DNA from 3 places in the Paenibacillus sp. FW507-14B1B genome. Region 1 is predicted to be linked to each of the others. Evidence: riboswitches for the same ligand, from Rfam matches in the RefSeq annotation. Region 1 holds a riboswitch; each other region holds the start of a gene.
What was found. Region 1 has a riboswitch for ZMP and ZTP ahead of AC3WJJ_RS08455 (bifunctional 5,10-methylenetetrahydrofolate dehydrogenase/5,10-methenyltetrahydrofolate cyclohydrolase). Riboswitches for the same ligand answer to the same signal wherever they lie in the genome.
Positions count from the first base shown of each region.

Region 2: linked by a shared signal. The riboswitch ahead of rpiB (ribose 5-phosphate isomerase B) and the one ahead of AC3WJJ_RS08455 (bifunctional 5,10-methylenetetrahydrofolate dehydrogenase/5,10-methenyltetrahydrofolate cyclohydrolase) in region 1 are both predicted to bind ZMP and ZTP.
Region 3: linked by a shared signal. The riboswitch ahead of purT (phosphoribosylglycinamide formyltransferase 2) and the one ahead of AC3WJJ_RS08455 (bifunctional 5,10-methylenetetrahydrofolate dehydrogenase/5,10-methenyltetrahydrofolate cyclohydrolase) in region 1 are both predicted to bind ZMP and ZTP.

Region 1 covers NZ_JBYSWS010000002.1:38,506-46,152, forward strand. The annotation lists gene AC3WJJ_RS08430 (Na+/H+ antiporter subunit D) at 1-166, opposite strand, end outside; gene AC3WJJ_RS08435 (Na(+)/H(+) antiporter subunit C) at 159-497, opposite strand; gene AC3WJJ_RS08440 (Na+/H+ antiporter subunit A) at 500-3,358, opposite strand; gene AC3WJJ_RS08445 (hypothetical protein) at 3,602-3,826, shown strand; gene AC3WJJ_RS08450 (hypothetical protein) at 3,849-4,124, opposite strand; gene AC3WJJ_RS08455 (bifunctional 5,10-methylenetetrahydrofolate dehydrogenase/5,10-methenyltetrahydrofolate cyclohydrolase) at 4,314-5,162, opposite strand; ZMP/ZTP riboswitch at 5,234-5,311, opposite strand; gene AC3WJJ_RS08460 (hypothetical protein) at 5,367-5,552, opposite strand; gene AC3WJJ_RS08465 (sucrose-specific PTS transporter subunit IIBC) at 5,620-7,029, opposite strand; gene AC3WJJ_RS08470 (glycoside hydrolase family 32 protein) at 7,031-7,647, opposite strand, start outside.
Region 2 covers NZ_JBYSWS010000004.1:421,372-429,018, reverse strand. The annotation lists gene upp (uracil phosphoribosyltransferase) at 1-388, opposite strand, end outside; gene glyA (serine hydroxymethyltransferase) at 689-1,939, opposite strand; gene AC3WJJ_RS20615 (TIGR01440 family protein) at 2,011-2,598, opposite strand; gene rpiB (ribose 5-phosphate isomerase B) at 2,686-3,141, opposite strand; ZMP/ZTP riboswitch at 3,294-3,376, opposite strand; gene AC3WJJ_RS20605 (low molecular weight protein arginine phosphatase) at 3,451-4,035, opposite strand; gene AC3WJJ_RS20600 (manganese efflux pump MntP) at 4,073-4,633, opposite strand; gene AC3WJJ_RS20595 (L-threonylcarbamoyladenylate synthase) at 4,709-5,923, opposite strand; gene spoIIR (stage II sporulation protein R) at 6,278-6,976, opposite strand; gene AC3WJJ_RS20585 (FtsW/RodA/SpoVE family cell cycle protein) at 7,130-7,647, opposite strand, start outside.
Region 3 covers NZ_JBYSWS010000001.1:33,650-41,296, forward strand. The annotation lists gene AC3WJJ_RS00165 (MFS transporter) at 220-1,431, shown strand; gene AC3WJJ_RS00170 (YebC/PmpR family DNA-binding transcriptional regulator) at 1,582-2,301, shown strand; ZMP/ZTP riboswitch at 2,408-2,488, shown strand; gene purT (phosphoribosylglycinamide formyltransferase 2) at 2,568-3,728, shown strand; gene AC3WJJ_RS00180 (histidine phosphatase family protein) at 3,884-4,465, shown strand; gene AC3WJJ_RS00185 (DUF5701 family protein) at 4,719-5,339, shown strand; gene AC3WJJ_RS00190 (hypothetical protein) at 5,376-5,846, shown strand; gene AC3WJJ_RS00195 (cytochrome P450 family protein) at 5,901-7,094, opposite strand; gene AC3WJJ_RS00200 (arylamine N-acetyltransferase family protein) at 7,181-7,647, opposite strand, start outside.

The DNA of each region.
Region 1 (7,647 bases):
TTCCCTTGTCCTGCACCTGTCCAATCAAAATGACAACAGAGATAATATTAATTACAACACTGATTATACTGATCCACCGCTGCGCTTTAACCTGCTTGGGCAGGAATATGAGAACGACTGCAGTTAATAAAGGGATCAGAAGTGGGAGAACGATCAGGTTATTCATCTTCATTCCCCCTTAACTCTTCCATATCATCTGTTCCGAGCCGCTGATATGCCTTATAAGCTAGCACGAAAAAGAACGATGTCACACCGAAACTAATAACGATGGACGTCAGTATCAGCGCTTGTGGGAGCGGATCTACATAAGATTCTGCTTGCTCTCCTAAAAGCGGTGCTGCCCCTGTCTTCAATCTAGCTGTCGTGAGTAGCAATAAATGGATCCCATGCGTTAATAGGGACGTTCCCAAAATGATACGGAGTAAACTTTTGGAGAGAATCAAGTAAACCCCGACGGCGAACAAGACGCCGATGGCAAGTGACATATATAATTCCATGGCTAGTCGTCCCTCCCAATTGAATAAATAATCGTCATGGTGACTCCAACGACCGCCAAATATACACCTAAGTCGAATAATACAGCGGTCGCCAGCTCCGTATCACCAAGCAGTGGTAGATCAAAATGATTAAAAGCATGGCTGAGGAATGGTGCACCAAACAAAAATGATCCCATAGCTGTAAGGTACGCAATTAGAAGGCCAATCGCTGCCATCGCTCTGTAGTTTACTGGAACGATCTTTCGGCTTACATCCATACCAAAAGCCATAGATAAAAGCACTAAGGCAGATGCAGTCATGAGCCCACCAATGAAGCCGCCACCTGTACTGTTATGCCCTGCAAGGAAAAGATACAGCGCAAATGTCAGTACGATAAAAATGACAACCTTCGAGATGGTTCTTAAGATGACGTCATTGCTATTCGGAAGAACAATATCAAGTCTCCGCTCTCTCTGTCCCAGTATCGCATCACCTGGATCAATCTTAATCATTGCATATATTGCAAGTGCAGCAACACAGAGTACCGTAATTTCAAGCATCGTATCAAATCCACGGAAGTCAACGAGAATAACGTTAACTACGTTCTTACCTCCCGCGAGTTTTTTACTTCCATTGATGAAGAAATCTGAAATAGGTTCAAACATTCTGCCGCTGGAAGCTCCTAATGCGATCAATGTCATCACGATACCAACACCTGCAGAAATGAGCGCATTTGTCCATTTGAAACTAAGTTTAACTTTCTCCTTCTTCAGTTTCGGCAAATGATAGAAGCAGAGCAGGAACAGCATAACGGAGACCGTCTCTACAATCATCTGAGTAAGTGCCAGATCCGGCGCTCTGAAGATAACAAAGAACAGTGTAACCATATAACCTGACATACCGGTCAAGATAATCGCTACAAGTCGTGTGCGGACAAATAGAAGTGCCAGCACGGAAACAACAAGGACGATAATAACGATTGCCTCATAAAACGACACAGGAGCAAAGTTCGAGGTATCAATCTTAATACCACCTATATATACGATAGCGTAACCTAATAGCGCGATCATAAATGCAAATATATAGATGACATAGTGACGAATGGATCCAGTCATATATGTTCCTGTAATCTTATGACCTCCACGCTCTAATGTAGAGAGACCACTGTCGTAAGCGCGATTAAAAGTGATTCGGTTAAATAACGGTCTGTTTAACAAGCGTACTTTTCCATAAAGCTTGTAAAGGATCGTCCCTAGAATGATAATTCCAATCGTCATAAAGATCTCTGTAGTCCAGCCGTGCCAGAACTCGATCTTCACGAGGAATTTATCACCCGGTGTTAGCATATCTGGCATAATAGCTGCCATTGCAGGCTCGATCAACGAGTATGACAAAATGTTTGGGAATAGCCCGAACAATACGACAAGCGAAGCCAAGATCACTGGTGGAATAAGCATGCCGAGTGGAGCTTCGTGAGGTTTCTTATTAAGCTTGTTCGGTTGAAACTTCCCTGTAAAAGTTTTGAACACCAAGATCATGCTGTACAGGAATGTAAATACACTTGCTACCCAAGCCACAACAGGAATGAGAATACTCCATGTCTCCGCATTCCAGAAATTCATTTCCGTGGCGTGAAGCACAGCCGTAAAGAACATTTCTTTACTTAGAAAACCATTAAACGGTGGTAATCCTGCCATCGAGAATGCACCTATTGCAGCGATCGTAAAAGTGATGGGCATCAGTGACATCAAGCCGCCAAGCTTGCGGATATCACGCGTACCTGTCTCATGGTCAACGATACCTACCACCATAAACAATGCACCTTTAAATGTAGCGTGATTGATAAGATGGAAGATCGCTGCGGTTGTTGCTTTTGTGTAGATAAGGGAGTCTGGATTCCCCGAGTAAAATGCGGCGGCGGAACCAAGACCTAGCAAGCTCATAATTAGACCTAGCTGACTTATGGTCGAGAATGCTAATAGAGCTTTAAGATCGGTCTGTTTAATAGCTCGAATTGAGCCATAAATGAGTGTGGTTAATCCCACGGCTGTTACAATCCAGAACCATTCGGCTTGACCTGCGAACACAGGACTAAAGCGGGCAACCAAATACAGTCCTGCTTTAACCATCGTAGCAGAGTGGAGATAAGCACTGACAGGTGTAGGTGCTTCCATTGCGTCAGGTAACCAAATATGAAATGGAAACTGAGCTGATTTCGTAAATGCCCCGAGCAGAATAAGAATCATAGCAGGAATAAATAATCCATGACTTGTTATCTCACTGCTATTAGCTATGATTTCACGAACACTCATACTGTTTGACATGATGGATAGCATCAGGAATCCAGTAAACATAGCAAGACCACCAAATACAGTGATGAGCATGGACTTTAATGCCCCGTATCTGGAACGATCACGCGTATGCCAGAAAGCGATTAGAAGAAAAGACGATACACTTGTCAATTCCCAAAATCCATAAAGCACCATTACGTTGTCTGATAACACAACGCCGAGCATAGCTCCCATGAACAGAAGCAGATAAACATAAAAGCGATGGATTGCTTCTTTGTTCTTATCCATATAAAACACGGAATAGAAGACAACAAGCATACCAATCCCTGTAATCAGTAGTGCAAATAACAAGCTTAGCCCATCCAGATATACGGTGAAGTTAATACCTAATGAAGGGATCCACCGTAAGGTTGAAAGTACACCTTCCCCATCTTGTATAGAAGGGATCCTGCCAATGAAATACGCAAATAATAAGGCAGGAACAGGTAGAATAAACCATCCTGTGTGTACTCGTTTCATGTACTTGTAAAGCAGAGGTACCAGAACGGCATAAAATATCGGTACCATAATGGCGACGTGAAGCAGCGACAAGTTGATTCCTCCTTAGCCCAAAAATGTTAATCTTCCCTTAGTATTGCCAATACAAAGATCGTAAGACCGAAAAAACGCAAAAAGAGCCCGCTGTTGGCAGGCTCCTCCGGTTACTTCCATATGTAATTAGCGTACAACTTCAAACTGTGAACCAGTATATCTTAAATTCAGCGTTTTTGTCAAAAGAAAAATGAATGAAAATAATTCAATTGGGCATCACTCTTAAGTGAGGAGTGATAAAGAATGATCATCCGAAAAATCACAGTTTGCGTATTGCTATTCGCTGTTCTACTTATGGGTGCAGTCCTTCTAGACAACTACATCAGCCGGATCCATTATCCTGATTCTACGGTCTCACCATTTAGCTACAATGATAATATAAACACTCATAATCCAATGGAAACAGAAAGCACTCGATTCTTTTTACCACGAGAATATATCCGAATTCTTTATCACCTAGACGAGTAAACAAGCGTTTAAGGTATATGTGTTACAGATTTTTAAAAGCTTGAATGAAACGCTCCGGGCTATCTTTCACCGTATAGGAATATACGCCGAATTTCGTATGCAAGTATAGAAAGCCGCCAGCCTTTCCCATCTGACGATAGGACAAGTCGAATACATCTGCAACCTTAAATTCACGATACTGCGTTACAATCCGATCGCGGTACAAATACAATGTCCTGTTATCCTCATACATGATTTGCTCCGTACTTCCAATCTCTCTTTGAATTTTGTAATAGGGCTGTACAGCCAACCAATCCATATTCGCCCTCCCTGATCTAATCATTTCAAATTTATTACCCATTGTAGCACATAAAATGTGTGGGATTATTTTACACCATAGTTGAATAACCCTTGTAACCATTGGTGATGCATTCATGATCTAACTCAGAAAAACCCCGAATTTGTTAAATTCGGGGTTTTTTTGTCTTCTTTTTCATTATGGTAAGTATTACTTCACAGCACTCTTCTCTGCTGCATCAACAGTATGCTTGAGAAGTGTTGCAATCGTCACTGGGCCTACTCCACCTGGAACGGGCGTTATCGCACTTGCACGCTCATAACACGCCTCGTAATCACAGTCTCCTATGTTCCCTTCATTATAGCCTGCATCCATAATCACAGCACCTGGCTTAATCCAGTCTCCTTGGATAAAGTTCGGTTTACCAACTGCAGCCACAACAATATCCCCTTGAGAGACCAATTGGTCCAAGTTCTGTGTTCTCGAATGACAGATTGTAACCGTAGCATTTCGGTTCAGAAGCATCAAGGATACTGGCTTACCGAGGATTGGACTTCTGCCAACAACAACGGCATGCTTTCCTTCCATAGGAAGCTGGTATTCGTCCATAATAGCTAGAATGGCTGCAGGAGTACATGAAGGAAATGCAGCCTGATCAAATGCATTTTGTGCAAACCCTAGCATTGTGACGCCATCCACATCTTTTTCAATAGAAATAGCTTCAAACGCAGCACGTTCATCAATATGATGAGGAACAGGATGCTGCAGCAATATTCCGTGTACGGAGGGATCAGTATTCAGATCTTGAATAACATTGATCAACTCCTTCGTAGAAGTAGACGCCTCCAACACAACCCGTTTGGAATCAATTCCAAGTCTTTTGCAGGCGTTACCTTTCATGCGGACATATGTTTCAGAAGCAGGGTCATCCCCAACAAGAATCGTGGCAAGACAAGGTGTTACACCTTTTTGTACCAAATGGTTTACACGATCCTTCAATGCCTCTTTAATATTACTCGCTACTTGGTTACCATCCAAAATCAACGGTTCGTTCTTCATCCTAATCAGCCCTTTCGACATTTATGTTAATAAAACACAAAGAGGTAAAGCGATTCTGATTAGAATCGCTTTACCTCTGCCCAGGCGTACGGCTGTTATCTATGTGCTCCCTCATGGTATTCCATGTTACGCCAGTTACACATAGTAGTTTTTTTAAATATATCACGTTTTGAAGTAAGGTGCACCTGAATTTCCTAATGTGATTTACGAATCTTTTTTTCTGCGATTCCTCAAGTGTTCCATTATTTCAAGCGCTCCTATAAATAGAACGAACAATATAAACATTGAAATAGACCGGCCATAATCGATCAGACCGAACTGCGGAGCGACCGCTGCCGTGATACCTACAACGATTATCCCGAGTACAGACAATTTCCACCCTCTAAACATTGATGTATGACTCCTCGCTATTCAGCTTCTTGTCCATCATTATACAATGTTCTCAGGCAGAAAAAATCTATTTTTTGTTAGAAACGTCATTAAGCATTCGATCATTAAATCCAAAGAACCAAGTTAATGTGAACGCAACACCCATCGCAACTAAGTTACACAGGATATAAAGTGGGAGCTGACTGTTCAAGTACAAGAGCGTTCCTGGTATAACCGTTACAGCCATGCCTGTCGCTTTTAACTGTAACAATGAAGCCATAAAACCACCAACACCACCACCGATAAGCCCCATCACAAATGGTTTGACATATCGAAGATTAACCCCGAAGATAGCTGGCTCTGAAATACCTAGAAAAGCAGAGAATGACGATGGAAGAGAAAGCGCCTTTAGCTTCTTATTCTTGGTCTTCAAGCCCACAGCTAGGCAAGCTGCCCCTTGAGCAGCCATTGCACTTGTAACAATCGCATTAAAAGGATTAGCACCCGTGCGCTCTAGCAACTGGATTTCTAGAAAATTAAAAATATGGTGCACACCTGTGACCACAATGATCTGATTAAAGAAGCCAATGATAAGCCCCGCCAGTCCAAAAGGAAGCTCTAGCAAGTATGTCGTTGCATTTAGAACAACCTCTTCAACCGAGTGAAATACCGGACCAATGGCAAATAGTCCAAGCGCAATCATAACCACAAGTGTTAGGAATGGAGTTACGATTAGATCCAGCGCTTCCGGAATTCTTTTTCTAAGAAAACGTTCGAACTTTGCCCCTATGAGTCCCATGAAAAATGCGGGAAGCACGGACCCCTGGTAACCTACAACAGGAATGAATCCAAGGAAAATAAGTGCTTCTGATGAACCATTAGCTACTTCATAAGCATTTGGAAGAGCAGGATTAACAAGCATTAATCCGAGCACAATCCCTAGAACCGGACTACCTCCAAACACCCTGAAGGCAGACCATGCCACTAACGCAGGTAGAAAGGCGAACGCCGTATCTGTGAGCACCTGAGTGAATAATAGGAAATTAGGAGAAATGTCTGCTGGGGTTGCACCAAACCAAGCAAGCATTTGTTCTTGTGTCAGCAGCCCCCTAAGCCCCATGAATAGCCCTGTTGCGACCAATACGGGAATAATCGGCACGAACACATCACCAAATGTACGGATGGCCCGTTGAAAAGCATTGCCTGATTTTTTTGATTCCTTCTTCAACTCATCTTTACTTGTACTCTCAAGCCCTAGGCTTTCAACGGCTTCAAATATTTGATTGACCGTACCAGTACCGAAGATGATTTGATACTGACCTGAGTTGAAAAATGCACCTTTAACCTTATCGATATTCTCCACTTTCTCCTGGTCAATCTTCTCCTTATCATGCACCATGATACGAAGTCTAGTTGCACAGTGAGCGAAAGAAGCGATGTTCTCCCTCCCACCGATTGCCTCCACTACTGATTTTGCGATTTCCCGATTGTCCGCCATCCTAATACTCCCCTTTCTTTAAGTCTACGGCTTGTTTAAGATCCCACTTCGTTACTGCTATATCAGCACTGCCTCCTTCGGTGAACACTCGTATCCCCTCACTTCCGGGCTGCGGAAAGATTCTACTCGTAAATACCTCTGACCCATCATTAACAAATAACTCCACTGAGGATATATCTACAAAGAGATGAAGTTTTAGCTGCTCTCCATCCATATGACACGATCTAGTCATTCCATATTCTTGACCAACAGGTTCACCGGATGCGGATCGATCCAGCGTTAGTGTGCTGCGCTTCCTGTCATATTTAATCACCGTCTGTTCATGCTCACTAGCACGAATTGAAATCCCTACAACATCCGCCTTTATATCATGAAATTCACATATCATTTCGTAACAGGTTCCAGCGAGTCGCTTATAGGTACGAACTTCATTCGTAATCTTGTCCTTTATCTCCATAGATTGCTCCCGTAGGAGTCGGAGTTCTGGAACCGGCTGTTGTATTAACTTGCCCTGATCGATTTTGAGTTCTCTTGGGATGGTAAGACAGTGAGCCCATCCATGCGAATCCGTTGGGTAGTCAACTTCAGGCTGACCCATCCATGCAACCAGAATCCGGC
Region 2 (7,647 bases), on a different contig from region 1:
TAACGATCAGCTCACGTTCCGTGACGTCCGTAGGAAGCTTCGTATAATATTCTACAGGCTGCAGTGTCTCAGGGTCACGGAACAAACCTACATGTCCCACTTTTGCAGCTGGAAGTAGCTTAACAACACCGTCTAGCATACCAAGACCAGCACGCAGGATCGGAATCAATCCCAGCATACGACCTGAAATAACTTTCCCTTCCGTCTCAGCTACAGGTGTCTGTACCGAAATGGATTCCAGCGGTATACTGCGAGTAATTTCATAAGCCATCAACGTTGCTACCTCGTCGACCAACTCACGAAAATCCTTTGTGTTAGTCCGCATATCGCGGATAAATGTCAGTTTGTGTTGAATTAATGGGTGATCACAAATCACCAATTTTCCCATGTCAGGTCCCTCCGGTTGGTTACAATATGTTTTTCAATATGGATATGAATTCTAGCGGGCTCCATAAATCCTATCTATTATATCATCACCAAGCTTGATTTCACACCTGCAAGCATCATGTTTCTTCTATCTAATATGGGGAAAAACATGGCAGCTTCAAATCATTAACTTATCCTAGCATACTAGGTTTTCCAGTTATCCGAGAAAAAATGCTGAAATATTATTTTCTCAAAAAAAGCCCCGCCTTCTTTTTTTGAAGACGGGGCCAATGCATGGCTAGAATAAGATGCCTACCTATTTTTAGTATTTCATCTCTGGGTAAAGAGGGTATTTCTCTGTCAATTCAGCTACTCTGCGGCTTGCTTCTGCAAGTGTAGCTTCATCTTGCGGCTGACGAAGAGTCAGGGCAATGATCTTACCGATCTCAACCATTGCTTCTTCATCCATACCACGGGATGTAATAGCTGGTGTACCGATCCGGATACCGCTTGTTACGAACGGACTTGTCGGATCGAACGGAATAGCATTTTTGTTAACTGTAATTCCAATAGAATCAAGCACCTTCTCTGCGTCCTTACCCGTAATATCGAGATTACGTGTATCAACCAGCATCAGATGGTTGTCAGTTCCACCAGAAACGATGTTCAGGCCTTCAGCCATCAGCGTATCTGCAAGTACTTTTGCATTCTTCACAACTTGTTGTGCGTACACTTTGAAGGAAGGTTCGAGCGCTTCACCCAAAGCTACAGCTTTAGATGCAATAACGTGCATAAGAGGTCCACCTTGGGAGCCTGGGAATACTGCTTTATCAATAGCAGCAGCCCAAGGCTGTTTGCAGATGATCATACCACCACGTGGGCCACGAAGTGTTTTGTGCGTAGTAGTCGTAACAAAATGAGCATGTGGAACAGGGTTCGGATGCAATCCTGCTGCAACAAGACCTGCGATATGCGCCATATCAACCATGAACAGCGCACCCACATCGTTAGCGATAGAAGCCAGCGCTTCAAAATCGATGGTACGCGGGTATGCACTTGCACCAGCAACGATTAAACGTGGACGATGTTTGAAAGCTGCTTTACGAACTTCGTTGTAATCGATAAGGAATGTATCTTCTTGCACACCATAAGCTACAAAGTTATACAACAGACCAGATGCATTCACAGGACTTCCGTGTGTCAAGTGTCCACCGTGAGCGAGGTTCATGCCGAGAACCGTATCCCCAGGCTTAAGAGCAGCCAAATATACAGCCATGTTCGCTTGAGCACCTGAGTGAGGTTGAACGTTAACATGTTCTGCACCGAACAACTCTTTAGCACGGTCGCGAGCTAGATCTTCAACGATATCAACACGCTCACAACCACCGTAGTAACGTTTACCCGGATAGCCTTCCGCGTATTTATTCGTGAGCACGGATCCTAGCGCTTCGATAACCGCTTCACTAACGATATTCTCCGAAGCGATAAGTTCAATGTTGCTGCGTTGACGTTTGAGTTCCAAATCCATTGCTTCCAGTACAGCCGGGTCTTGCTTACGCAAATTCTCCATCATCTTCGTTTCCTCCCCAAATTCAAAAAATTTATATGGTATATCATCAATCACAACATCAAACTTACTAGACCTTAATCACAAGAAGTGGAGTTCATATCTTGCTCCAACCGATAAACGGCTCGCTGCCCACCAATCAACTTCGGTCTTGTCAGTGCTGCGGTCACGCGTGCTTCCCCGATATAACGAATACTAGGCCGAAATGGTACAGCAACCGGGCGCAGATGCATTCCGATCATGGTCTCACCGATATCTATACCGGCATGTGCCGAGATGCTCTCAGCAAGGCACGGAGCAGCAAGACTTCGGTAAGCTGCGGAAGCCATGGACCCGCCCGCATGTGGAATAGGTACAGCAGCCACTTCCGTCAGTCCCAGATGTTCGAGAAGTTCTCGTTCCACCACAAGTGCACGGTTCAAGTGCTCACAGCATTGAAATGCAGTATGAAAGCCAAACTCAGCTTGCACTTCCTCAATACCATTCAATACTTGACGAGCCGTCTCAAGCGCACCACCAGTACCTATCTTGCGACCGGCAACCTCACTTGTACTTGTTCCAATAACCAGTATTTTGCCTCGTCCCAAGCCTGCAGCCTGGGCCAGCTCCCGTACAATCGTCACGGTTTGCTCTTTCAAATCATGATCATTCGAGTAATCTGTCATGTCACAGCCCCCCATGGATGCGATCGCCCTGAACACAAGCTAACGCCAGAATTAAGCAGGCATTAGCTTGCATCACCTGCGATGAGCTTAACCTTTCAGATAGCGTTCCTCAATGGCCTTGATCTTGTTAACCCTGCCAACATGCCGTTCACCCTGACTAAATTCTGTACCGAGCCAAGCTGTAACAATCTCAGCTGCCAATCCAGGACCTACCACTCGTTCTCCGAGAGCCAGCACGTTGCTGTCATTATGCTCACGGGTAGCTTTTGCCGAAAATACATCGTGCGTCAGTGCACAGCGAATGCCTGGCACCTTGTTCGCTGCAATACTCATGCCAATTCCCGTTCCACAGATCAGAATGCCGCGGTCAGCTTCTCCGGATACGACCTTCTCACATACCGGAAGTGCATAATCCGGATAATCAACCGAATCAGAGCAGCCACAACCCAAGTCTTCAACCTCATGTCCAAGACTGCGAATAACCTGCGAAATTTCCTCTCTCAAACGAATACCAGCATGATCTGTGCCTAATGCGATTTTCATATGAAAAACCCCCTTGTATGTTTCGTCTTTTGTCACCGTAATTCACAAAAACAATGTAAACCACGTGTACAACAACTTGTATCATTATAACCCAAATTGTCATTAAAAGACGAAAAAAAGAGCAGTCCGCGCACGTGAAATGTGCACCAATTGCTCTTTGCCCAGGCGACCGGCCGTATGTTTCCGATGCTCCATCGTGGTTTCATCCACTTCGTCGCCAGTTACATCGGAATCCGTGTTTTTCCACTTCATCTTAAATCAAACTCAGCAGAAAAGCAACGGATAAATGTTTATATATTCGTGCAGTTTCTACTTATTCTCATTCCCTAGCTTATCCAGCAAGCGGAACAGCGCTAAGCGAATTTCTGCTGCTGTAGCCTCGTAATCCTCCAGTGAACCACCGAATGGATCGGATATGTCAAAGCTCGGAATACGCTGTCTAAGTTCGATTAGACGCACCTTGTCCTGCTCCTGAAGTTCACCACCAAGTGATCTTGTCATCTCCATTGATGCAAGCAGACTGTCCTGCTCTTGCAGATCCCGAAGCACCTGCTCATCATTCTCAACGTACTCCTTCAGCGTATGAACCTTGTCCGCCGCATAAGGAAACTGACGAATCGCGTATTGCTTATGGGACAGCGTCAATGTCAGAATCATATCGGCCCATTCCACAAGATCTGTGCTGAGTGGTTTAGAGCTATGACATTCTTCAATCTGCTGATCCCGAAGAACCGTCCCGGCATGACTAGATATAGGCATGCCCTCTACAGCGGCAACACCTGCGGAACGCACTTCGAGCGAAATCCCTCTTCCCTCGGCAAGCTTACGCAGCATACCCTCAGCCATGGGACTACGACAGGTGTTGCCGGTGCAGACAAATAATATGTTTTTCACGGTCTCCACCTCCCAAAATTCCATTGCTGTTATTGTATCAAATTATAAACATCAAACCAAATGCCAGCAGAATAACGCCGCCTATCATTTCTCCATATTCCCCAAGCTTACTAGCTGCATGTCGTCCCAGCATAAGCCCCATAATCGACATGAGTCCCCCAATTACACCGAATGATACCACAATCAATAGGACATCTTTGACAAACATACCAAGGGAGACGCCCACAGAGAATGAGTCGATGCTGACACTAAGTGCAAACAACAGCATGCCTAGCAGCGTGGTGTGATTAACAAGCTTACCGTCTTCCTTACGAAAAGAATTCCAGATCATATGTCCACCCAGAAGCACGAGCAGCCCACCCGCTGCAAGCCCTGTAACTTGTCCAAGCAAAGAGCCGACATATCTTCCTGCAAATAACCCAATCAGCGGCATAAGCATATGGAAGAACGCAATTAGCAGACTGATATTCAGAATATGCCTCAGCCGAATACCTCTCATCCCGACGCCAATACCTAACGAAAATGCGTCCAATCCCAGTGCCACAGCCATAATTAGGATGGTCGCGAGTTGCCCTGATTGGACAGACGATTCCAACATCCGAATTTCCCCCAAGTCCCTATGGTCTTGTACACCATATGCGGACAAGGAAGGAATCATTCCGGATAGTCGTTATTATTCTACTTGCAAAATATGATGGCCTGCTGCTTTAAGAAGCCGATTCATCACTGCAGCGCCGAGACCCTTCTCCGGGCAGGACTCTGCCAGAAGAAAGGTCGCGCCCTCTTCATCGAATTGGCGAAGCCCGGCGTAAAGCCGGTGGGCCGCTTCCTCCGGTGCGGCCAAACTGCCGAGCGAGACGACGACGTCCGCGCGGTAGCGACCGATGTGCTCGTCGAATGACAGCACACCGGTCTTCTCCCCGCGCGCCTGGGCCGCGTCGAGCTCGGCCTGGATCTTGGCGGACACGGCTTCAGCCGTCCGCCCTTGCACGATGCACAGCGCACCCTTGGGTGCGTAGTGCGTGTACTTCATGCCCGGCGAGCGCGGCGCCGGGCTGTTGGCGCTCCCGGCGCGCGCAAGCGCCGGGTCGCGCTGGACGCTTGCCGCTAATACGGCAAGCTGCTCTTCCGTGACGCCGCCGGGGCGCAGCACCGTCACGGTACCGTCCTGGCTAGCCTGAACGACCGTCGACTCGACACCGACCCCGGCCGGGCCGCCGTCGAGAATGCCGTCGATGCTACCCGCCAGATCCTCAAACACATGGCTGGCCAGCGTCGGGCTTGGCCGGCCAGAGCGGTTCGCACTAGGCGCAGCGAGCGGACAGCCTGCGGCACTGATCAAGGCCAGCGCCACCTTATGGTCCGGCATGCGCACCGCTACCGTATCCAGCCCAGCCGTTACGCGCGTAGACACCGCGCCGGGCTTCACAGGCAAGACGAGCGTCAGCGGTCCCGGCCAGAAGGCCTCCATCAAACGCCGTTCGGTCTCATTCACATTCAGAACAAGGCCATCCAACTGACTCTTGTCCGATATATGCACGATAAGTGGATTATCTGAGGGCCTACCTTTTGCTTCAAAAATACGCTCCACCGCATCCGTGTTTCCTGCATCAGCACCTAGACCGTAGACCGTTTCGGTCGGGAAAGCTACCGTTCCACCCGCTGCAAGCACTCTTCCAGCTTCTTCAAGCACAAGCGCGTCCCCTTGTTCTAGGTGCAATCCAGAAGCAACTGATTCATCTTTTTCAGTATCACTCTTCGTGGAACGTCCAACAATCGTGTTCATCCTGATATCTAATTTATCATCCATGTTCATCCGCCACATTTTGGTGACACGATGAGGAGCAACCATTTCCTGTTCACTGATTCGATTCTCTTTTGGATCCATTGTCATCCCAAACTTTCTATATATTAGATCATCCAGCAGCTATATTAATCTCACATTGCCACAAGGATGGATTGCTATATCGTCATCGGTTCAGTACCCATGCACCCTTCACATCTTGCATTTAACTGACCACAAGAAAAAGCGCTTGTATCTCACAGCAACCAGCAGCCCATCATGATCGGACCCTAACGCTAAAGAGAAAGCACTCTTCTGTTAAAAAGTGTATCATATTCTACTGTGATTGACGATTCGAATTCCACCTAAAAGCCTGCACCGTATACTCTAGTATTGTCACCTTAACTATTATTACTGCGATTGTAAGAATCATTGCCAGCTAGAAAGTGCTCTATTCCTTTATGCAAATAACCCAGACACCCATTCCCACAATCCTATGAACATGTCCCACAGGAAGAACCGCACCTCTGGTTCACTTGAATTTGCATTACTTCGTTCCTCTGATGCGTTGTTGTCATCCGCTTTAGCAGAAGCCGTCCGCACTTCACCATCTACCGGCTGAGCCGCTGCATCACCACTACCTGCATCGATGAAGCATAGAGGTGGGAATAATACGCACCACCAATTCTGTCCTTTTCCTTCACCTAACGTAATCCGAACAGCCTCATATTCTCCTGCGGGATAGACTGTCCCACCATATAGCTTCGTCGGAAATGGAACGCTTCCCAGTGTCACATCATAGGCATATGTAATGCCACGCTTGGACAACTCTTGGCCAACCAACTGACGGATTTCAGGCAAATGACTTCGAGTTAAGACTTTTGCGTCCTCTAAACTTTGCGGATTGTCCAATTCAAGTACCCACTGCTGCATTTGGGCTACAACTGCATCACGGATTTCACGTTTCACAAGCTGATCGGACGGGTTATCCGAATTAGCCAAAATCCGAAGACGGATAGACTCTGCCGGGATCGGTCCTCCTGCTACTGCAGCGTCGATTCGTTGCCCTTCCCAGGCCATCACAATCATAAATAATATAGATAAGAGCATGATCATTTGTTTAACAATAATACGGAGTGTCTCGCTATGCTTTCTCATAACGCCAGCCACCTCTCAAGAATAATCTATGATGTCTATCAGTATGTCCGTGATTGAGAGAGTTAAACGTGTAAACTAGCATTTTATTAAAAAAAGATAGAGTAGAGACACAAAAAGCCCCGAAGGGCTCTTTATACGTATTGTATTGATGATTTAATGATAATCGGAAATATTCCGTGCCTGATTCGCCTTGGCAACCACTTTAAATGTGCTCGGTTCTAGCAAATCATCATCGATTTCCTGTCCATAAAACTTCACACTCATCACAACCCCAAGGCTTGCCATATTGATCACCAATGAGGTGCCCCCAAAGCTAATAAATGGCAGTGTAATACCAGTTAACGGCATCAGACCGATAAACATACCTATGTTCTCAAAAATCTGATATAAGAACATCGCCACCATTCCAACAATCAAGAATGGCCCCGCCCGGTCCCGGCACTCCAGTGCAATCAGAATCATTCGATGAATGAGAACAAAATACAATAGCAGCAAGATAGATGAGCCAACAAAGCCGAACTCCTCCGCAATCTGTGCGAAGATCGAATCGGAATATGTATAAGGTACACGGTCTGATTGGACCGACGTTCCCTGCATAAACCCTTCACCACTAAGACCACCCGATGCAATGGCAAGCTTGGCATTTTTCGTATGGTAAATCGCATCTGTCG
Region 3 (7,647 bases), on a different contig from region 1:
ATCAATAAACATAATAAGTATTTGTTTATTTTATAATAGATATAAACAGTAAATGTTTATAAAAATAACCAAAAAAACGTTGCTTTTCATTAATTAGCACCATATAATGACTACAGACTTGAACGAGGAGGTTACGAAAGATGACACGAGTAATATGTGGACATCAGGAAGGCCAGGATGTTGAAGCAAGTCCAATTTAAAGAAAAGGATTGATCTAGTATGTTGAAGAATCGTTATGTGCAAACCATCATGCTCTCGAGTGTGTTTCTCCAGCTTGGCATATGGATAAGAAATTTTGCGATTTTGTTATATGTTACAAACCTCACGAATAACGACCCCTTATATGTATCTCTTATTTCTGTGGTAGAATATGCCCCCATCTTTATCTTTGCCATTATAGGAGGGACATTTGCAGATCGTTGGAAGCCAAAAAGGACGATGGTATGGTGTGATGTACTTTCGGGACTATCTGTCGTTGCCGTGATGCTCGCATTGAATTTTGGTGGATGGTACACGCTGCTCTTGGGGACTTTGATTTCATCTAGCTTGTCTCAATTTTGGCAGCCGTCGGCCATGAGGTTCTATAAAGAGCATGTACCCAGTGACCAGGTTCAAGGTGTTATGGCACTATCTCAATCATTAATGGCAATTTTCATGGTACTTGGTCCTGTAATCGGTACATTTATATTCCTGAATTATGGAATAGAGGTTTCTCTTGGTTTGACAGCTCTTATGTTTTTTGTGTCCGCACTTATTCTGACCAGACTTCCACGTGATCAGCAGGGAGTAACTAGAGAGAAGAGCAGCTTTATGGGCGAGATGAAAGAGGGGCTTCAATATCTTTGGAATAATGTATCTTTGAGAACATTAAGTGTTTCATTTGCAGCAAGCGGGCTCGCGGTGGGAATGATTCAGCCTTTGATGCTATTTATTACGATCGAGAAGTTAGGAAGGGATAAAGAGTTCTTACAGTGGCTTCTTATGGCAAATGGTGGCGCTATGCTGGTAGGTGGAGCAGTCATTATGAGTTTAGTTGCCAAAATGAAACCTCAACTTATGCTTGCACTCGGTCTTGTTGTAAGTGCAATTGTCACAGTAGGTATTGGGGCATCGAGCGTCGTGTGGGTGACGATATTGCTTCAGATGATCAGTGGATTCTTCTACCCATGCATTCAAGTGGGGATTCAAACACTTATTATGAAGAACACGGAGACCGCTTATATCGGAAGAGTTGGAGGAGCGATAACACCTATTTTTATGGGGATGATGGTTCTTGGAATGTCATTCTCTGGTTTCTTGAAGGAGCAATCTTCCTTATTCATCGTGTTTAGCGCTAGTGGAATATTGTTTATTATAGGTTCCATTGTGCTGGCTCCATTATTTAAAAATACCGAACGGGTACATGAGCAGGCAGCGATTAGTCGAAGGTAACGAGATTAACATATTTGTATATGTAGAAACTGAACAACTATAATATATGTGTGGTGATGGTAAACAAAATGTTTCAGATCAGTGGTTTTTTCATAACCGAGTATGATGCTATAATAGGAAAGTAAAATTTATAAAGAAAGCGGGAACATCATGGGTCGTAAATGGAATAATATCAAAGAAAAGAAAGCTTCAAAGGATGCAAATACAAGTCGTATTTATGCGAAATTTGGAGTTGAAATCTATGTAGCAGCCAAAAAAGGCGAGCCGGATCCCGAATCAAACCGTGCTTTGAAAGTCGTTCTTGAACGGGCCAAAACGTATAACGTACCAAAAGCAATTATCGATCGTGCTATGGATAAAGCAAAAGGAAGTTCAGAAGAAACGTATACGGAGCTTCGTTATGAAGGTTTTGGACCTAACGGGGCAATGGTTATTGTTGATACATTGACGAATAACGTAAACCGTACAGCTTCTGATGTGCGTTCTGCCTTTAACAAGAACGGCGGAAACATGGGCGTGAGCGGATCAGTAGCATATATGTTTGATGCGACTGCTGTAATAGGTGTAAAAGGCAAAACATTGGACGAGGTATTCGAATTGTTGATGGAAGCTGATGTTGAGGTTCGTGATATCATGGAAGAAGAAGATTCTGTTATTGTATATGCGGAACCAGATCAATTTCACGAGGTTCAAGAAGCGTTCAGAAATGTTGGTATTACAGAATTTACGGTTGCTGAATTAACGATGCTGCCACAAAATTATGTCGAGCTTCCGGAAGACGCAATGCCACAGTTTGAGAAACTGATTGACGCACTTGAGGATTTAGAGGATGTTCAGCAAGTGTTCCATAATGTTGACTCTGAAGATTAAACTTTTCGGGTCATACATACAAAAAAAACCGCTATATAGCGGCTTTTTTTGTTGAATCTATTTGCAAATAGACGATTATTTCAGTATGATTTACATGACAATTGAAATGCTAATGTGTAACTGGCGGAACATGGGGAACCATGAGGGAGCACATTGTTGGCAGTGGCCGTACGCCTGGGCAGAGGTAAGGAGTTTCTTTCTCCTTGCCTCTTTTTATTTATCTACATTTCATTGTAGATCAATCCAAATAAAGTGAGGGATAGCCAATGTTACAGACTAAAAAAATGTTATTACTCGGCTCTGGTGAACTGGGGAAGGAAGTCATTATTGAAGCGCAGCGATTAGGGGTTGAGACGGTTGCCGTTGACCGTTATGAACATGCACCTGCTATGCAGGTAGCGAACCGAAGCTATGTGATTGATATGCTAGATGAACAGAAATTACGTGAAATTATTGAACTGGAAAAGCCGGATCTTATCGTTCCAGAAATTGAGGCTTTAGCGACTTCTGAATTGTTAAAACTTGAGGAGGAAGGCCATCGGGTAATCCCTACCGCAAGGGCAGCTAAACTGACGATGGATCGTGAGGGGATTAGACGACTAGCTTCAGAGAAGCTTGGTCTGCCAACAGCAGGTTATAAATTTGCGGATACATATGAAGAATTTGTTCAAGCGGTCCATGAGATGGGCTATCCCTGTGTCATTAAGCCACTAATGAGCTCGTCAGGTAAGGGACAAAGCGTTTGCCGTGAGGAGAAGGACATTGAGAAATGTTGGAGCATTGCCATGGAGGGAGGACGGGTTCAGAATGGTCGGGTCATCATTGAAGAGTTCATCCGTTTTGAATCTGAAATTACACTTCTAACGGTCCGCAGCGTGAATGGAACGAGCTACTGTGCACCTATTGGGCATATTCAAGAGAGCGGGGATTACATTGAATCCTGGCAACCACATCATATGACTGATGAACAACTTGAAGAAGCTAAGCATATTGCTAGAACGATTACGGATGAATTGGGCGGATATGGTCTGTTTGGTGTTGAATTATTCTTAACAGAAGATAAAGTGTATTTTAGCGAAGTTTCCCCTCGCCCGCATGATACAGGATTAGTAACCCTAGTCACTCAAAATCTATCCGAGTTTGCTCTTCACGTTCGCGCAATTCTAGGCTATCCTATTCCGGAAATTATTCAATTATTACCGGGTGCCAGTCGCCCCTTGAAAGCAGATAAGGAATTGGAGAATTATCAAATTACCGGTGTGGAGAAAGCACTATCTGTTTCAAACACCCAGGTTCGTATATTTGGTAAGCCTGTGAGTAAATTGGGTCGGAGAATGGCCGTTGCTTTATCCACGGCTGATACGGTTGAAGAAGCACGTATTCTTGCCAAGCAAGCACTTGATGGGCTTGCTGTAGAAGAGGCATAATTCATATTTCATATAATGATATTAGAATTGAAAAGTATAAGCGCCGTGTGTTAGCTGAATATAATAGCTAATCCACGGCTTTTTTCGATCTTTACATTGATCATATATTGAAGGAAAATGATTTTAATATTGGGGATTTAGGAGAGGGTGGGCAAATGAAAACGACGATTTATTTTGTCAGGCACGGCATCGCTCCATTTTCATTAGAACAAGAGAAAACATCAGGCGGAGCAAGACTTAATGAGCAAGGGCAATCAGATGCGCAAAGAGTGGCAACCTTGTTAGAAGATAAGCGGATTGATGTTATTGTCTCCAGTTCCCACCATCGGGCTAGAGAAACGGTATTACCACTTGCCGAGCTGCTATATAAAGACATCATTTTGTACAACGAGCTCATTGAAAGGCCTATCGCTACCCTAAATGAAGCAATATCTGAAGAGGAGCTAATTAACGCGATCGAACGATCATTTACGGATAAAGATTATTGTATGCCTGAAGGAGAGACAACTAGACAAGCTCAAGAGAGGGCTATGCCTGTCATCTTTAAATTACTATCGGATTACCAAGGGAAGAGAATTGTCATTGGAACACATGGTAATATCATGACGATTATTATGAATTACTTCGACTCGAATTACGGATTTCAATTCTGGCAACAGACTTCAAAACCAGATATTTATGAGGTTGAATTCGAAGATAAACAGTTAATATCAGTTCAGAGGTTATGGGATTGTTGATCGAAAGACCAGCCTAGTATTTTCAACAATCGGGTGCAACAACGATCAATCCACTTTTAATAAACATTAAAGTCCCTTCTAAACTATTACGACATTACATGGATAACATCAATGATTTACTTCGTCAAGTTTACAATTAGCATGAATGTTGTAAGATGAAATAGTACAATCAATTGAGCTCGAATGGTAGTCCTTCGACATGATGATCTATGCTACCTAGAGTTGTTCTATGGAAAGAAGGGATACGCAATATATGTTGAATAAAGAATTTGACCGTCAAGTTGAGAATTTAATTAATAAAGGATATCCTGCTTTAATTGACCTTGAACCAGAAGGGTTCAAGAAGAGATTAGAACCACTTCGAGCTGTCATCGATGCCTCTATTACTCTGAAAGAATTAGAAGAACGTATTCCCTTTGTGATTGTCATCAAGGGGGATTGGGTGAATGGGGAATTAGCGATGGGACTCGTAGAGCGAAATAATAAAAAGGGCTTTAGCGTGATGGAAGCAGAAGAGGTTGAAAGATTCAAGCCGATTGAGGGCATTCAATTACCGAATGGAATGGCTTATCTGGTCTTGGATATCGATACTGGGGAGTCCACTCGTAATATTACGCCCAACGAGGCTATTAAAATAATCATTAACGAGAATCGCTCGCCATTGACACTGGAAGAGGGAGTTGCGGTTATAACGCATTATCCGGATATGTTAATGAAAAATAAAGGATTCTCTCTGCTTGGATCACGGTGTGGAGATAAGAGGGTAACAGCTTTGTGGATTAGCGGAGGGAAACCTAAGCTTGGCTGGTGTTGGGCAGGTAATCCACATACATGGTTGGGCTCCGCATCCTGTGCATCGAGAGCAGGAATATAATAATATAACGGTTAATAACGAGAGGGAAGATTTCACATGATTAATGATCAGGTAGATACAACGGGTGAAGTGCTTCTTAGCTCACACACCGAAGAGTATTGGAGACGCCGGAAGAGAGAACTGAAAGAATGGGATCGTGCCCCTAAAATACGTAGACATCCGAAAAGAACTACAATGTTTAATGGGGTCGAGGTGGATCTTGAGATCTATTCGGCCCTATATAAGCTCAACCAGATCGGAGTTCAGACTGAATTTTCGTGTGCCGGTGTGAGTCCATTAGATGAACCTATAGAGCATTCGTTATATGCATATGTCACTTTCTTGGATGGAGAAGCTGCTGAACAGTTTACCTGGATCATACGGGATGTGATGAAACATCGTGCTCTACTCACTTATGAGTCTGATCGAAATCGATATGATGTATCATCATTCTTCATTGGTCATAACCGATCGTTCTGTTACTTACTCGATCATTGCGCTGAAATCATGAAACGCCGCACGCTGTAGTTGGAGTGCGGCGTTCTTTTTATGAGCTAGAAGAGTCAGGTTACACATGCATTCTTAATTGTTGAGAGATAACGGAAGTTCCTTCACACCTCGAACTAGCATGCCAGGTCTCCACTCAAGATCTTGTATGTTGTCTCGAAGCTGGATGTTCGGAAAACGCTGTAACAAGGTGTTGATAGCAATTTCTGCTTCTAGACGAGCAAGTGGTGCACCTAGACATAAGTGAATCCCCTTTCCGAACGCGAGATGCTGGCTTTTCTCTCGAGTAATATTGAAAATGTCAGGATCATTAAACTGCCGAGGATCTCGATTAGCGGAATTAAGCGAAACAATGACCAAATCCCCCCGAGTCATCTGCACCCCTCTAAACTCGAAATCTTCACTTGCCCAGCGAGAAGTACTAAATTCAACCGGGCCGTTAAATCTTAGCATCTCTTCAATCGCGCCATGAATCAGTTCAGGCTGATCTTGAAGTAACTTACGTTGTTCTGGATGTTCAAGTAGGGCTAATACGCCATTGCCAATTAAATTTACGGTCGTCTCATGGCCTGCAATGATCATCAGAATAACGACTCCGTACAACTCCTGCTCACTTAGACGATCATCTTGTTCTTCAGCAAGAAGCAACTGACTGATCAAGTCATTCCCTGGATTTTCACGTACTTTTGAGAACCATTCTCCAAGATACTTAACGAATTCGTCCATATGCTGGATGACAATATCTTCGCTCGTATCCTGATTGGAAGTATCAATGATAGAATTCGACCAGACTCTGAATTTATCTCGATCTTCAAGCGGGACGCCTAGCAATTCACTAATGACGATGATTGGCAATAAGAAGGCGTAATCATCAATGAGATTCATATGATTTTGTGAGGATACTGCATCGAGCAGATCATCAGCAATATCCTGAATATGATCTCTCATGCCTGCGATTAACTGAGGAGTAAAGCTTTTCTGCATCAGTAAACGCAGCCGCTTGTGATCAGGTGGATCGGAGAATAACATGTTACTTGAAAATACACTTGCTGCTTCTTCGCCATAAATTTTTGTAATATCCTTAATGAAGCGTGGGTCCTTTAAAACCGTTTCAGCATCTTCATAACTACTGACCAGCCAACCAACGTTACCATCGGGAAACCTCATTTTGAGTAATGGGTCGTTCTTTCTTAAGTTGTCGTAAATCGGATAAGGATTATCTGTGAACTCCTTCGAAAACAAATTACTCATGACATCGTTAGTATTCATAGACATGATCTCCTCTCACATTACAACCATTTCCATTATAAGATAAAAGCTTCTCCATAAATAGGATGATCAGTAGAATATTCAGATTATTTCAACTCGAAAGGAAGCTTGATGCCGAAATGTTCTATAAGAGCCTGCGCGTACTCTTCAGGTGTTGATGGTGAGAAGATGTGGACTTGTCCAGATGTAAAAATCCGAAATTCTTGGTCATCTACCGTATTACGGCCGTCTTTGGTACGTATATAAACCTTGGCTCCTTTATTAAATACGGATTCAGGAGAATACTGACACCAATAAGAAGTCGTGTCATAATCTTGTGGCAAATTGGGCTCCTCCGTAAAGGAATAAATGGGGTCTAGTTCTCCATGTTTTCGTTCGTATAACATCCAGCCGTATGGAGCTGATTTTTTAACTAAATAGATCTCATCTCCTTGTATATGCTCTATATTTTCAATTAATTCAAACGGTTGCCGAGGGGATGCTCCGGCGCCTACGTCGGCGATGAAACGTCGGTTATCGATTTCAATATGTAAAATGTGATGTCTACGTTTAG